Linked DNA regions of Pararoseomonas sp. SCSIO 73927. The protein of the gene in region 2 interacts with the protein of the main gene of each other region in a pairwise test. Links are inferred from orthologs where the notes say so. Each region holds a gene or a part of one and is shown on either strand. Other genes may lie near its edges.

The links.
Region 1: the proteins of mtgA (region 2) and VQH23_RS16730 interact in binary tests that used the Escherichia coli proteins (3 or more experiments, as listed by UniProt). The link is inferred for Pararoseomonas sp. SCSIO 73927 from one-to-one orthologs.

Annotation. Positions count from the first base shown.
Region 1 is NZ_CP146232.1:3,555,528-3,560,777, reverse strand. The notes cover bases 276-3,275. They hold VQH23_RS16730 (penicillin-binding protein 2), read left to right. Parts: upstream 276-743; coding sequence 744-2,807; downstream 2,808-3,275. Other genes in these bases: VQH23_RS16725 (UDP-N-acetylmuramoyl-L-alanyl-D-glutamate--2,6-diaminopimelate ligase), read left to right, coding at 2,794-3,275; VQH23_RS16735 (hypothetical protein), read left to right, coding at 276-747. In the rest of the region: more of VQH23_RS16735, read left to right, coding at 1-275; more of VQH23_RS16725, read left to right, coding at 3,276-4,272; murF (UDP-N-acetylmuramoyl-tripeptide--D-alanyl-D-alanine ligase), read left to right, coding at 4,269-5,250. UniProt on the Escherichia coli protein: Essential cell division protein that catalyzes cross-linking of the peptidoglycan cell wall at the division septum. Required for localization of FtsN.
Region 2 is NZ_CP146232.1:219,522-227,305, forward strand. Bases 4,568-7,308 are described here. They hold mtgA (monofunctional biosynthetic peptidoglycan transglycosylase), read right to left. Parts: upstream 6,422-7,308; coding sequence 5,714-6,421; downstream 4,568-5,713. Other genes in these bases: VQH23_RS01235 (NADH:flavin oxidoreductase/NADH oxidase), read right to left, coding at 4,568-5,630; VQH23_RS01245 (DEAD/DEAH box helicase), read left to right, coding at 6,686-7,308. Also shown: VQH23_RS01195 (IclR family transcriptional regulator), read right to left, coding at 1-556; VQH23_RS01200 (VOC family protein), read right to left, coding at 941-1,393; VQH23_RS01205 (MarR family transcriptional regulator), read left to right, coding at 1,471-1,911; VQH23_RS01210 (MmcQ/YjbR family DNA-binding protein), read right to left, coding at 1,953-2,282; VQH23_RS01215 (YnfA family protein), read right to left, coding at 2,282-2,611; VQH23_RS01220 (ATP12 family protein), read left to right, coding at 2,658-3,359; VQH23_RS01225 (acylphosphatase), read left to right, coding at 3,356-3,631; VQH23_RS01230 (alpha/beta hydrolase), read left to right, coding at 3,665-4,510; more of VQH23_RS01235, read right to left, coding at 4,515-4,567; more of VQH23_RS01245, read left to right, coding at 7,309-7,784. UniProt on the Escherichia coli protein: Peptidoglycan polymerase that catalyzes glycan chain elongation from lipid-linked precursors. May play a role in peptidoglycan assembly during cell division in collaboration with other cell division proteins.

The DNA.
Region 1 (5,250 bases), 3.3 Mb from region 2 along the record:
CTGCCGGCCGCAGTGGCCTTCGCCGGCGCGCCGAGCCTCTTCACGCCCGCCCCGGGCGAGCGGGGCGGGGCCGCGGGCGACGTGGCGGTGGCCGCGGCGATGCCGGCGGCGGCTGCCGCGGCGGTGGCGATGGCCGGAGCGGCCCTGGCGGCCCCAGCCGCGGGGGCGACGGCGGCGCCCGTGGCGGATCTTAGCCTTCTCGCCGCCCTGCCCCTGCCCCCCGAGGCGCCCCCGCCGCCGCCTGCGCCCGTGCGCGCCGCGCCCGCCGAGCGGGCGGCCGCGCCGGTGGTCGTCGCGGAGCGCGCCCCGGTTGAGCGGGCCCCGGTGGAACGGGCAGTGGTGGAGCGGGCGGTGGCGGAGCGCCCGGCGCGGGTGGCGCCGCCGCACCTGCCGCAGGTGGCCTCGGCGCGCCTGCCTGAGCCTCGCGAGGTCGCGCCGCGCGACGCCGCCCCCCGTTTGGCCGAGCCCGTCCGCCGCCCCCGCCCGATTGACGCCCGCCCGCTCGAGCCCCGCGTGGCGGAGCGCGAGGTGGATCGCGGCATGAACCTGGCGGCGCCGCCGCAGCCGGCCGCCCTGCTGCGCACGGCGCTCCACATGCGCCCGAGCGCCCCGCCGCCCCCTGCCCCGGTGGCGCCGCCCATGGCCTCGTCCATGGGCTCCATGCTCGGGGGCGCGGCCCGGCCGATGCTCGCGCCGCCGGTGCCGGTTGCCAGTGCCAGCGCCGCCACGCTGGGCGCGGTGCGGTGAACGACCCCGCCGCCCCCGACCCGAACGCCGCCATCGCCTACCAGCTGCGCGAGCCCGTCCGGGCCGAGCGGGTGGGGGATGGGCGCAACGCCGCGCGGCTGGGTCAACCGGACCTGGCGCGCCGCGCGGTGCTGGAGAAGAGCCGCGGCCGGCTGGTGATCGCCGCCGCGGGCTTCGGCCTGCTCTACGGCGCCGTGGCGCTGAAGGCGACGGTCGCGACGGTGATCGACCCGCGCGAGCCGCGGCGCATGCCGACGGAGACGGCGTCGATCCCCCGGCCGGAGCCGGTGACGGGGCGCGCCCCGATCACGGACCGCAACGGGGAGATCCTCGCGGTCTCGCTGCCCGTCACGGCGCTCTACGCCAATCCCCGGCAGATCGAGAATCCGGCGGAGGTGGCCGCGCGGCTGGCCCGCGTGCTGCCGCAGCTGGACCGGGAGAGGCTGGTCGGGCGCCTGATGGGGGAGCGGCAGTTCTCCTACCTCGCCCGCGCGCTCACGCCGCGCGAGAAGCAGGCGGTGAACGACCTCGGCATCGCCGGGCTGCACTTCGAGGAGGGCGAGCGCCGCTACTACCCGCAGGGGCGGGCGGCGGTGCACGTGCTGGGCAACGTGGACGTGGACGGCGCGGGCCTCTCCGGCATGGAACGCTACCACGACGAGCGACTGCGGGCCCGCCCGCACGACCCGCTGCGGACCGCCATCGACATCCGCGTGCAGCTGGCGCTGCGCGACGGCGTGGCGAAGGCGATCGAGGACTTCTCCGGCATCGGCGGCGCCGGCGTGGTGCTGGATATCCACACGGGCGAAGTGCTGGCGATGGTGTCCCTGCCGGACTACGACGCGGGCGGCATCGGCGAGGCCTCGCCCGAGCAGCGCTTCAACCGCGTGACGGTCGGCACCTACGAGCCGGGCTCCACCTTCAAGCTGTTCACCGCCGCGGCCGCGCTGGAGTACGGCACCTCCAACGTCTACTCCAGCACCTTCAACGCGGCGCAGCCGATCCGCTTCGGGCGGTTCACCATCACGGACTACAAGGGCAAGAACCGCGTCATCACCTTCCCGGAGATGCTGGCCTACTCCTCCAACCTTGGCGCCGCGCACATGGCGCAGGGCTTCGGGCCGCAGCGGCAGCGCGAGTTCCTGGGGCGGATGGGCATGCTCTCCCGCCCGCAGATCGAGCTGACGGAGACGGCGGTGCCGATGGTGCCGCCGGCCAATGGCTGGCGCGAGATCAACATGCTGACCATCTCCTACGGCCACGGCATCGCCGTGACGCCGCTGCAGGTGGTGACCGGCGTCTCCGCCCTCGCCAATGGCGGCATCCTGCGCTCCCCCACCCTGCTGGCGCAGCCGCCGGGCACGCAGCGGGAGGGGACGCGCGTGATCAGCGAGCGCAACTCGGAGACGATGCGCCGGCTGATGCGGCTGGTGGTGACGGACGGCTCCGCCAAGGGCGCGGAGGTGGCGGGCTACTTCGTGGGCGGCAAGACCGGCACGGCGCAGAAGACCGGGCCGCGTGGCGGCTACCTGCCGAACAAGCGCATCGCGGCCTTCGTCGGCGCCTTCCCCATGCAGGCCCCGCGCTACGCCATCTACGTGATGGTGGACGAGCCGAACCCGAACGCGCGGTCTCACGGCTACGCGACGGCGGGCTGGGTGGCGGCGCCGGCGGCGGGCACCGTGATCTCCCGCATCGCGCCGGTGCTGGGGCTGGTGCCGGAGAACCCGCAGGACCCGGGCATCGTGCAGGCCGTCAGCATCCCGTTGCAGCCCGGGCGCGGGGGACCGCGCCCCGCCACCGCGGCCGCGCCCGCCGCGCGCCCCGCGGCGCCGCCCGCCGTGCCGGGGCGCCCGATGACAACGCCCGCGATCGCGCCGCGGCCGGCCGTGCCGCAGCCCGTGCCGTCCTCCCCCACCCTGGCGCCGCCCGTGCCGCTGCGGGTGACGGAGCTGGACGCGATGCGGGAGCAGGGCGTCAGCCGGATCCGCTTCACCATGGCCGCGCAGGCCGCCACCCTCACCGGCCCCGGGGCGGTGACGAGCCATGAGGCTCGATGACCTGATGGCCCGGCTGGACTCCGTCGCGATCCGCTTCGAGGGCCGGCCCGAGGTGACGGCGCTGACGGCGGACAGCCGGCAGGTGGTGCCGGGCGCCCTCTTCGCCGCGCTGCCGGGCGCGCGCACGGATGGCCGCGCGCATATCGAGGAGGCGGTGCGCCGCGGCGCCGCGGCGGTGCTGGCGCCGGAGGGGACGGAGTGGCCGCCCGGGGTGCCGCCGCGCCCGCTGGTGACGGCCGCCGACGCGCGGCGCGCGCTGGCGCTGATGGCCGCGCGCTTCCACGGCGCGCAGCCCCGCACGGTGGTGGCCGTGACGGGGACGAACGGCAAGACGAGCACGGCCGACTTCCTGCGCCAGATCTGGGCCGATGGCGGGGAGCGCGCGGCGTCCATGGGGACACTGGGCCTGGTGGCGGACGGCTTCCCGCCCGGACCTTCGCTGACGACGCCCGACCCCGTCTCGCTGCACGCGACGCTGGCCGCGGTGGCGCGCGCCGGGGTGACGCACGCGGCGATGGAGGCCTCCTCCCACGGGCTGGAACAGCGGCGGCTGGACGGGGTGATGCTGGCGGGTGCCGGCTTCTCCAACCTGACGCGCGACCACCTGGACTACCACGGCACGATCGAGGAGTACCGCGCGGCGAAGCTGCGACTGCTCGACACGCTGCTGGAGGCGGGGCGCCCGGCGGTGGCGAACGCGGACATGGACGGGGCGACGCTGGCCGCCATCCGCTCCATCGCGGCCCGGCGCCGGCTGCGGCTGATGACGGTGGGCGAGGCGGGGGCCGACCTGCGCCTGCTGCGCCACGCGCCGCTGGCGGACGGGCAGGAGATGGAGGTCAGCCTCTTCGGCATGCGGCAGGTGCTGCACCTGCCGCTGGTCGGGCGCTACCAGGCGGACAACGTGATGCTGGCGGCGGCGCTGGCCGTGGCGACGGGGCTTCCGGCGGACCGCGTGCTGCGCGCCCTGCCCCGCCTTTCCGGCGTGCGCGGGCGGATGGAGCTGGCGGCCCGGCTGCCGAACGGGGCGGCGGTCTACGTGGACTACGCCCACACGCCGGACGCGCTGGAGCGGCTGCTGACCGCGCTGCGGCCGCATGCCGCGCGCTTGCACGTGGTGTTCGGCGCCGGCGGGGACCGGGATCCCGGCAAGCGGCCGCTGATGGGTGCGGCGGCGGCGCGGCTGGCCGACCGGGTGGTGGTGACGGACGACAATCCCCGCAGCGAGGACCCGGCCGCGATCCGGGCAGCGGTGCTGGCGGGCTGCAACAGCGTGAGTGCAGGGGGCGGCATCGACATCGGCGGGCGGGAGGCGGCGATCGCGGAGGCGATGGCGGCGCTCGGGCCCGGGGACGTGCTGGCGGTGGCCGGCAAGGGGCATGAGAGCGGGCAGACGGTCGGCGGGGTGACGCATCCCTTCGACGACGTTTCCGTGGTGCGGGCGCTGGCGGGAAGTGCGGCGTGAGCGCGGCGCTGTGGGACACGGCCGCGCTGCGCGCGGCGACGGGCGGCGACGTGCCGGAGGGCGTGGCGGTGACCGGCGTGTCCATCGACAGCCGGAGCGCCAGTCCGGGCGATCTTTTCGTCGCGCTGCGGGACGCGCGCGACGGCCATGATTTCGTGCCGGACGCGCTGGCGCGCGGCGCGGCCTGCGCGATGGTGGACCGTGACGTGCCCGGCGTGGGGCCGCTGCTGCGCGTGGGGGACACGCTGGCAGGGCTGACGGCGCTGGGTGCCGCAGGGCGGGCACGGTCCGCCGCGCGCTTCGTCGCCGTGACGGGCAGCGTGGGCAAGACGACCACGAAGGAGATGCTGGCGGCCGGACTCTCCGCCTGCGGGTCCGTGCACGCGGCGGTGGCGAGCTACAACAATCACTGGGGCGTGCCGCTGACCCTGGCGCGGATGCCGCTCGGTGCCGGGTTCGGTGTGATCGAGCTGGGGATGAACAACCGGGGCGAGATCGCGCCCCTCTCCCGCCTCGCGCGGCCGCATGTGGCGGTCATCACCACCATCGCGCCGGCCCATCTCGGGCGGCTGGGCTCCATGGAGGCGATCGCGGAGGAGAAGGCCGACATTGTCCTGGGCCTGGAGCCCGGCGGGGTGGCGGTGATTCCGGCGGAGGGGCCCTGCGCCGATCTGCTGCGCCGGCGCGCGGAGGAGGCGGGCGTGCGCGCCGTGCCCTTCGGCGAGGGCGGCGCGGCAAGTTTGCTGGAGTGGGAGGGCGGGGCCGAGAGTCAGTCCTTCCGCGTCTCGCTCGGCGGTGAGAGCTACGACGTGTCCCTGCCCGTTCCCGGCCGGCACATGGCGATGAACGCGGTGGCCTGCCTGGCCGCCGCGCGGGCGCTTGGGGCCGATGTCCGGCGCTTCGCGGAAGGGCTGGCGGGCTTCGCGCCGCTGGCCGGGCGGGGAGCGCGCGTCACGATCCCCGTGGCGGGCGGCTCGG
Region 2 (7,784 bases):
AGATGGAGTGGCCGGTCCTCCGCACCTCCTCCAGGATCGCGGGGTCGAGGTCCGGGGCGAGGCGCCGCGCCCGGTCCGGATCGAGGAAGGCGAGCAGCACGCGGCCGGAGGCGGTGCCCTCCAGGTCCATGGCGGCGCCCACGCGCATCTCCACGCGCAGCACGCCGCTCGGCTCCACGCGTTGGACAATGCGGGGCACGCCGTCCTCCAGCACGGCCAGGGACGCGGCCTCGCCCGTCCCGGCGCAGAGCGTCTCGAGGACGGAGAGGGTGCGGTCGCCGAGCCCGGCCTGCTCCGTCGCGGCCTGAGAGAGGCGGGCGGCGCGGAGGGTGAGGCGGAAGGCGCCCTCGGCCGTCTGCTCCACCCAGCCCGCCGCCATGAGCGTGACGAGGCGCTGGTAGATCGTGGCGCGCCCCGCGCCGAGTTCGCGCGACAGCACGGAGAGCCGGACGGGGCGGCGGCTGTGGCTGAGGTGGTCCAGCAGGGCGAGGGTTTTCAGCGCGGAGGCGAGCGGGCGGACGCCGCCTTCGGGTGCGGCGCCCATCTCCTCTGGCATGTCGGTTCCGTCGGGCAATTTGTATCCTGTCAGAATACTTCGTATTCGAACTGAAGCGATCTTTCTCCTGTCTCTGGCTGGCGTCAAAGGGTTTTTAACCGATGGATGAAATCTTGCCCGCGCGCGGCGGGTGCGCCGGGCAGCCCGGGTCCGATCTGCGGCCGGCGTTGGAGGCCCCGGACCCGGACGAGCCGACCGGAGGCGTGGCCAGCCCGGGGAGCGCGGCTGTGCGCGACAGGGCAACGGGCGCTCCCGGAGGAGCGCCCGTCAGCGTGCGGATCGGCGGGCGGATCGGCGGGCGCGAGGAGGGGTGCGACGCCGCCTTCCCGATGCGGTAACGCGGTTCAGGCCCCCCGCGTCGAGGGGGGGGCGGCCCGGCCCCGGTCAGGCCGCCGGCACGGCGGTCTCGGCGCCCGCCTCGGTGCATTCGGGCAGAACGCAGTTCACCATCCAGGGCGTGCCGAAGCGGTCCACCAGCATGCCGAAGCGCTGCGCCCAAAAGGTCGGGGCCATGGGCATCCGCACCTCGCCGCCCTCGAGGAGGGCGGCGAAGACGCGCTCCGCCTCCTCCGGCGTGTCCGTGTTGATGTTGACGGAGAAGCCGCCCGGCGTGCCCGCGGGGAGGTTCGGCGGCGCGTCGGAGGCCATGAGCGTGGTGCCGCCTACGTCCAGGCAGGCGTGCAGGATCTTCTCCGCCCAGCCCGGCGGCATCTGCGCCTCGGCGGGCGTGCCCGTGGCGCGGAGCATGGCGATCATCCTCCCGCCCAGCACCCTCTCGTAATGGGTCATGGCCTCCTCGCAGTTGCCGTCGAAGTAGAGGTAGGCGTTGGTCTGCATGGGCCCGGTTCCCTGTCCTGCCGGACAGGCCCCCGCCCGCCCTTGACAGAAAAGGTTGATACCAACATATATGGCCGGTGTCAAAGCCCGTCGCGATCCCGTTCGAGATCACCCTTGCCGTCCGCGACACCTGCCTGTGCCTGCACGCCCAGCGCCTGGCGCGGGCCCTGGCGCGGCACTTCGACGAGGTGCTGCGCCCGGCGGGGCTGACGAACGGGCAGTTCTCCCTGCTGATGTCGCTGAACCGCCCCTCCCCGCCCCCCATGGCCCCGGTGGCGGCGCTGCTGGGCATGGACCGGACGAGCCTGACCGCGATGCTGAAGCCGCTGGAGCGGCGCGGGCTGGTCCGGGTGGAGGCGGATGCGGCGGATCGGCGCGGGCGGCTGCTCCGGCTGACGGAGGCGGGGCACGCGGCGCTGGCGGCGGCGCTGCCGTTGTGGAAGGCGGCGCACGCGGCGGTGGAGGGGCGGATCGGGGATCCGGCGGGGTTCCGGGAGGCGGCGCGCGCGCTCGCCTAGCCCCTTGGCCCGCCCCTCTGGCCTGCCCCCCCTTGCTCGACCTAGCGCCGGCGCGGCCGGCGGCGCGGCAGGGCGCCGCGCCAAGCGCTTTCCAGCGCTGCGGCCAGCTCCTCCGTCGTCACAGCCTCCAGCAGCACGGTGGTGTAGCCCATCCGGCCCCAGCCACCAGGGACTGGGCTGAAGGCCTCCGGGTGGGTCAGGCACTTCATGGCCTGGTCCTCGGGCGAGAACTTCAGGTTCGCGCTCAGCCCGTCCGCGGCGAGGGTCGCGTAGATGCGGGCCACGCGGAAGGCCGCGCGGTCCATGTGCGGCGCCTCCTCCGTGCCCTCCAGCGCCAGGGCTAGCCGGCGCAGGTCGGCCCCGCCCGCCATCAGCGGCCCGCCCCGCCGCCCCAGAGCACCACCCCCGCGCCGAGCAGGCAGATAGCGCCGCCCGCCAGGTCCCAGCGGTCGGGCACCCGTCCCTCCACCGCGAACAGCCAGGCGATGGAGGCGGCGACATAGACGCCGCCATAGGCCGCGAAGGCGCGCCCGGCCGCCGCGGCCTCCGACAGGGTGAGGAGCCAGGCGAAGAGGGCGAGGGAGGCGGTGCCGGGCAGCAGCACCCAGGCGCCCCAGCCGAGGCGCCGCCAACCCCAGAAGGCGAAGCAGCCACCGATCTCGGCGAGGGCGGCGACGGCGTAGAGGGCGACGGTTCCCATGCCCGGCAGCTTGCCACGGGCCCCCCGGGGACCCCAATTGCGGGGGATGAAGCGTTTCTGGGAAGAGGCCGCCGTCCAGCCCGTGGATGCCGGCTGGGGCATCGCCCTGGATGGGAAGCCGCTGCGCCTGCCCGGCGGCACCACGCTGCACCTGCCGGGCCGCGCCCTGGCCGAGGCTGTGGCGGCCGAGTGGCACGCGGCGGGCGGAGAGAAGGGCGGCGAGATGTCGATGGAGGAGGTGCCGCTGACGCGCCTCGTCGGCACCGCTGTGGACCGGATCGCGCCCGATCCGGCGCCGAGCGCGGCCGCCATCGCCGAGTACGGGGAGAGCGACCTGCTCTGCTACCGAGCGGAGGATTACCGCCTCGCCGCGCTGGAGGCGGAGAACTGGCAGCCCCTGCTGGACTGGGCGGCGCTGCACCACGACGCGCCGCTGCACGTGGCGAAGGGCATCGCGCACGTGGCGCAGCCCCCCTCCTCGCTCCGGGCGCTGCACGCGGCGGTGGCGGCGCACTCGCCCTTCGGGCTCTCGGCGCTGGGGATCGCGGTGCCGGCGCTCGGCAGCCTAGTGCTCGGGCTGGCGCTCTCGGCCGGGCGGATCGACGCGGCGGAGGCGCACCGGCTGGCGACGCTGGACGAGACCTACCAGGAGTCCTTCTGGGGCACGGATCCGGAGGCGGAGGCGCGGCGCGCGCGGATCGCGGCGGATGTGGCGCTGGCGGCGCGGCTGCTGGAACTCTCCCGGTGAAGGCGCGGCTGCTGCGAATCCGCGGCCGGGTGCAGGGCGTGGGCTACCGGGACTGGATGGTGCGGGAGGCCTCGGCCGCGCGGCTCTCCGGCTGGGTGCGGAACCGGGCGGACGGGACGGTCGAGGCGCTGCTGGCGGGGGAGGAGGCGGCGGTGGGCTCCGTGCTGCTGGCCGCCCGCCGCGGGCCGCCGGGCGCCTTCGTGGAGACGATCGAGGAGAGCTTCGCCGAGCCGCCGGAGGAGCCGGGCTTCGGGCGGCGGCCGACGCTGTAGGGCCGGTTCCCCGACAACCCCCAGGACGAGCCGTTGAGAGCCCTGCCGCGCCCCGTGCCTCTGATCCTCCTCATCCTGTTGCTGGTGGTTCTGGCCCCGATCGTGACGGTCTGGGCCATGCAGGAGCGGTTTCTCTTCCCTGCCCGGCACAACGGCGTTCCGGTCGCTGCCTCGGGAATCTGGCAGGTGGGGCATGTGGAGGTGCCGGGCTCCGGCCGCCTCGCCTTCCTGTTCGCCGATCCGGAAGCCGATCCGGGGGGCGATCCGGGGGCGCCGGTTCTTCTCCACCTTCACGGGAACGGGTCCCGTGCGGGCTGGTCGGCGGCGAGCACGGAGAACCTCGTCGCGGCCGGCATTCCCGTCGTCGCCGCGGAGTATCCGGGCTATTCCGGCAATCCCGGCGCGCCCACCGAAGCGTCTCTGAGGGCCACGGCGGAGACGATGGCGGCCTGGGCACGCGGCCGGTGGCCGGGGCGGCGCCTGGCGGTGCTGGGGGAGAGCATCGGCTCCGCCCCCGCCATCCATCTGGCCGCCTCCGGCCGTGCCGACCTGCTGGTGATCGACAGCGGCTTCACCTCCATGACGGAGACGATCCGCATCCACCTGCCCTGGCTGCCGGCGGTCGCCTGGCTCAACCGGCATCCGATGGACGGCATTGCGGCCCTTCGCGGCGCGGCGAAGGCGCTGCCGCCGACGCTGGTGATGGTCTCCGCGGAGGATCCCGTCGTGCCCGTCGCCATGGGCGAGGCGCTCGCCGCCGCCATCCCCGGCAGCACCCTCCACCGCTCGGGCCGGGCCGGGCATCCGGTGATCCACGGCGATCCGCGCGCGGGAGCAGTGCTGCTGGAGTGGCTGCGCGGCCATCGCGCCCCGCGCTGAGCCTTCAGCGCTGCCCGTAGGCGGCGCCGGTGAAGAGGTCCTTGAACTCCCGCGGCTGGGACCGCCAGTACTGCCTCGGCGCGGCGACGCGCGCGCCGAGCTTCGCGGCCGCGTGCCAGGGCCAGCGCGGGTCGTAGAGGATGGCGCGGGCCAGGGCGACGGCGTCGGCATCGCCGTTGGCGACCACCGCCTCGGCCTGCTCCGGCTCCGTGATGAGGCCGACGCCGATCACGGGCAGGCCCGCCGCCTCCTTCACCTGCCGCGCGAAGGGAAGCTGGTAGCCCGGGCCGAGGGGGATTTGCTGGCGGGTGGAGACGCCGCCGGTGGTGACGTGGATGGCGTCGCAGCCGCGCGCCTTCAGGGCCTGGGCCATGGCGATCGTGCTCTCCACGTCCCAGCCGCCCGGCACCCAGTCCGTGGCGGAGAGGCGCATCCAGACCGGGCGATCTGCCGGGAAGGCCTCGCGCACGGCGTCGAAGACCTCCAGCGGGAAGCGCATGCGGTTCTCGAGGCTGCCGCCGTACTCGTCGTTGCGCACGTTCGCGAGCGGCGAGAGGAACTGGTGCAGCAGGTAGCCGTGCGCGCCGTGGATCTCGATGCCATCCAGCCCGATTCGGGCGGCGCGGCGGGCGGTCTCGGCGAAGGCCTCGCGGATGCGGGCCAGGCCTTCCGCGCTCAGCGCCGCCGGGGTGTCCTCGCCCTCGGCATGGGCCAGGGCGGAGGGAGCCTCGGTTCGCCAGCCGCCGGGCTCGCCGGGGTGGATCTGGGACCCGCCCTCCCAGGGGGCCCGGCTGGAGGCCTTGCGGCCGGCATGGCTGATCTGGACCGCAATCGGCATGGAGGCGTGGCGGCGCGCCGTCTCCAGCACCCGGGCCAGCGCCGCCTCGTTATCGTCGGAGTAGAGGCCGAGATCGGCGGGGGAGATGCGGCCCTCCGCCGAGACGGCGGTCGCCTCCAAGATCAGCAGCCCGGCGCCGGAGAGGGCGAGGTGGCCGAGATGGATGGTGTGCCAGTCCGTCGCCCGCCCCTCCTCGGCCGAGTACTGGCACATGGGGGCGATGACGATCCGGTTGGGCAGCTCCAGCGCGCCGAGGCGGAGGGGTTGGAACAGCTGGCTCATTGGCGGGATCCCGGAATCATGGCCCCGATCCTCTCAGAGAGGCGCCGCGGCCTCCAGCCCCGCCCGTCCTGTCGGAGCCCGGACTAGCGGAGGCAGTCCAGCAGCGGGCCGAGCTGGCCCGTGCGGCGCTCGATGACGGCGGCCCGGCGCTGCACCCGCTCGCTGGGCCGGGTGACGGACCAGTTCAGGGGGCTGGGCAGCACCGCGGCCAGCCGCGCCGCCTCCCCACGGGTCAGGCGGGCCGCCGGCTTGTTGAAGAAGGCCTGGGCGGCGGCCTCCGCGCCGTAGATGCCGGGGCCGAACTCCACGCTGTTGAGATAGACCTCGATCACCCGCTGCTTCGGCCAGAGAAGGGCGATCTGCGGCGTCAGCCAGGCCTCGATCACCTTCCGCACGGGATCCCGCCCCGGCCAGAGGAAGAGGTTCTTCGCCGTCTGCATGGTGATGGTGCTGGCGCCGCGGGGGGTCTCGCCGTCCTGCCAGGCCTCCACCTCCTCGCGGAGGGCGCCGAAGTCGAAGCCCAGCGATTCGCGGCAGAAATTGTTGTCCTCCCCGGCCACCACGGCCTCGGCCAGGGCGGGGGCGATGGAGTCGAGGGGCACCCAGTCGTGCCGCATCCCCTCCCCCTGGACCGAGCGGATGACCATCAGCGGCGTGACCGGGACGGGGACGAAGCGGAAGAGGGCGATCAGCGCCAGGGGGCCGAGAATGAGGACGAGCAACAGGCGGAGGAGCCGGCGGCGCCAGCTCACCCGGAAGGCAGGACGGTGCAGCAGTTCCTGGCGGCCCATGGCCCCGTGCTGGCCGCCGGCCGGCCCCGCGTCAAGCGCGCCTCCTGGCATCTTGCACCGCAGCAGGCTTTGCCCCATCTTGCTGCCCGTGCCCGGCGCCAGCCGCGGCCACGCCTCGGCCGCGTGAGACGGCCGCCCCGCGCAATGATGCGCGCGGCCCTGACCGGGGCGTCGAGATCTCCGATACCCTGGATGCGACCGGACACGCGGGGCGCCTCCACCCGCCCTGGCAGCCCGGGTTCTGGGCCGCCCCGATTGGAATCCATGACACAGTTTAACGAGCTCGGCCTCGCGGCGCCCCTTCTGCGCGCGCTGGAGGAGGAGGGCTACACCACCCCGACCCCGATCCAGGCCCAGGCCATCCCGGCCGCCATCACGGGCCGCGACGTGCTGGGCATCGCCCAGACCGGCACGGGCAAGACCGCCGCCTTCGCCCTGCCCCTGCTGCACCGGCTGGCGAACGACCCGAAGCGGGCCGCGCCCTACACCTGCCGCGTCCTCATCCTCTCCCCGACGCGCGAGCTGGCCTCGCAGATCCATGAGAGCGTGCGCGCCTATGGCCGCCACATCCGCCCGAGCACCGCGCTGATCTTCGGCGGCGTGCCGGAGAACCCGCAGAAGCGCGCCATGGCCAAGGGCGTGGACGTGCTGATCGCGACGCCGGGCCGGCTGATGGACCTGCTGAACCAGCGCGCCCTGAAGCTGGAGGGCATCGAGGTCTTCGTCCTCGACGAGGCCGACCAGATGCTGGACCGGGGCTTCTGGCCCTCCATCCGCCGCATCGCCGGCATGCTGCCGCGCACGAAGCACACGATGTTCTTCTCCGCCACCATGCCGGAGGACATCGCGAAGCTGGCGAAGGAGCTGCTGCCCGACCCCGTGCGGGTGGAGGTGACGCCGGTGGCGACCACCGCCGAGCGGGTGAACCAGCGGGTGATCCACACCTCGGCCGACGGCAAGCGCCGCCTTCTGGCCGACCTGCTGCGCGGCGAGACGGTAGGCCGCGCCCTGGTGTTCAGCCGCACCAAGCACGGCGCCGACCGCATCGTGAAGCAGCTGGAGCAGGATGGCCTGGCTGCCGGCGCCATTCATGGCAACAAGAGCCAGGGCCAGCGCGAGCGGGCGCTGGAGGCCTTCAAGAAGGGCACCGCCCCGATCCTGGTGGCCACCGACATCGCGGCGCGCGGCATCGACGTGGACGGCGTGACCCACGTGATCCAGTACGACCTTCCGGAGGTTCCGGAGACCTATGTCCACCGCATCGGCCGCACGGCCCGCGCGGGCGCCTCGGGCGAGGCGGTGGCGCTGGTGGCGCCGGACGAGATCTCCCTCCTCCGCGCCGTGGAGAAGCTGACACGCCAGC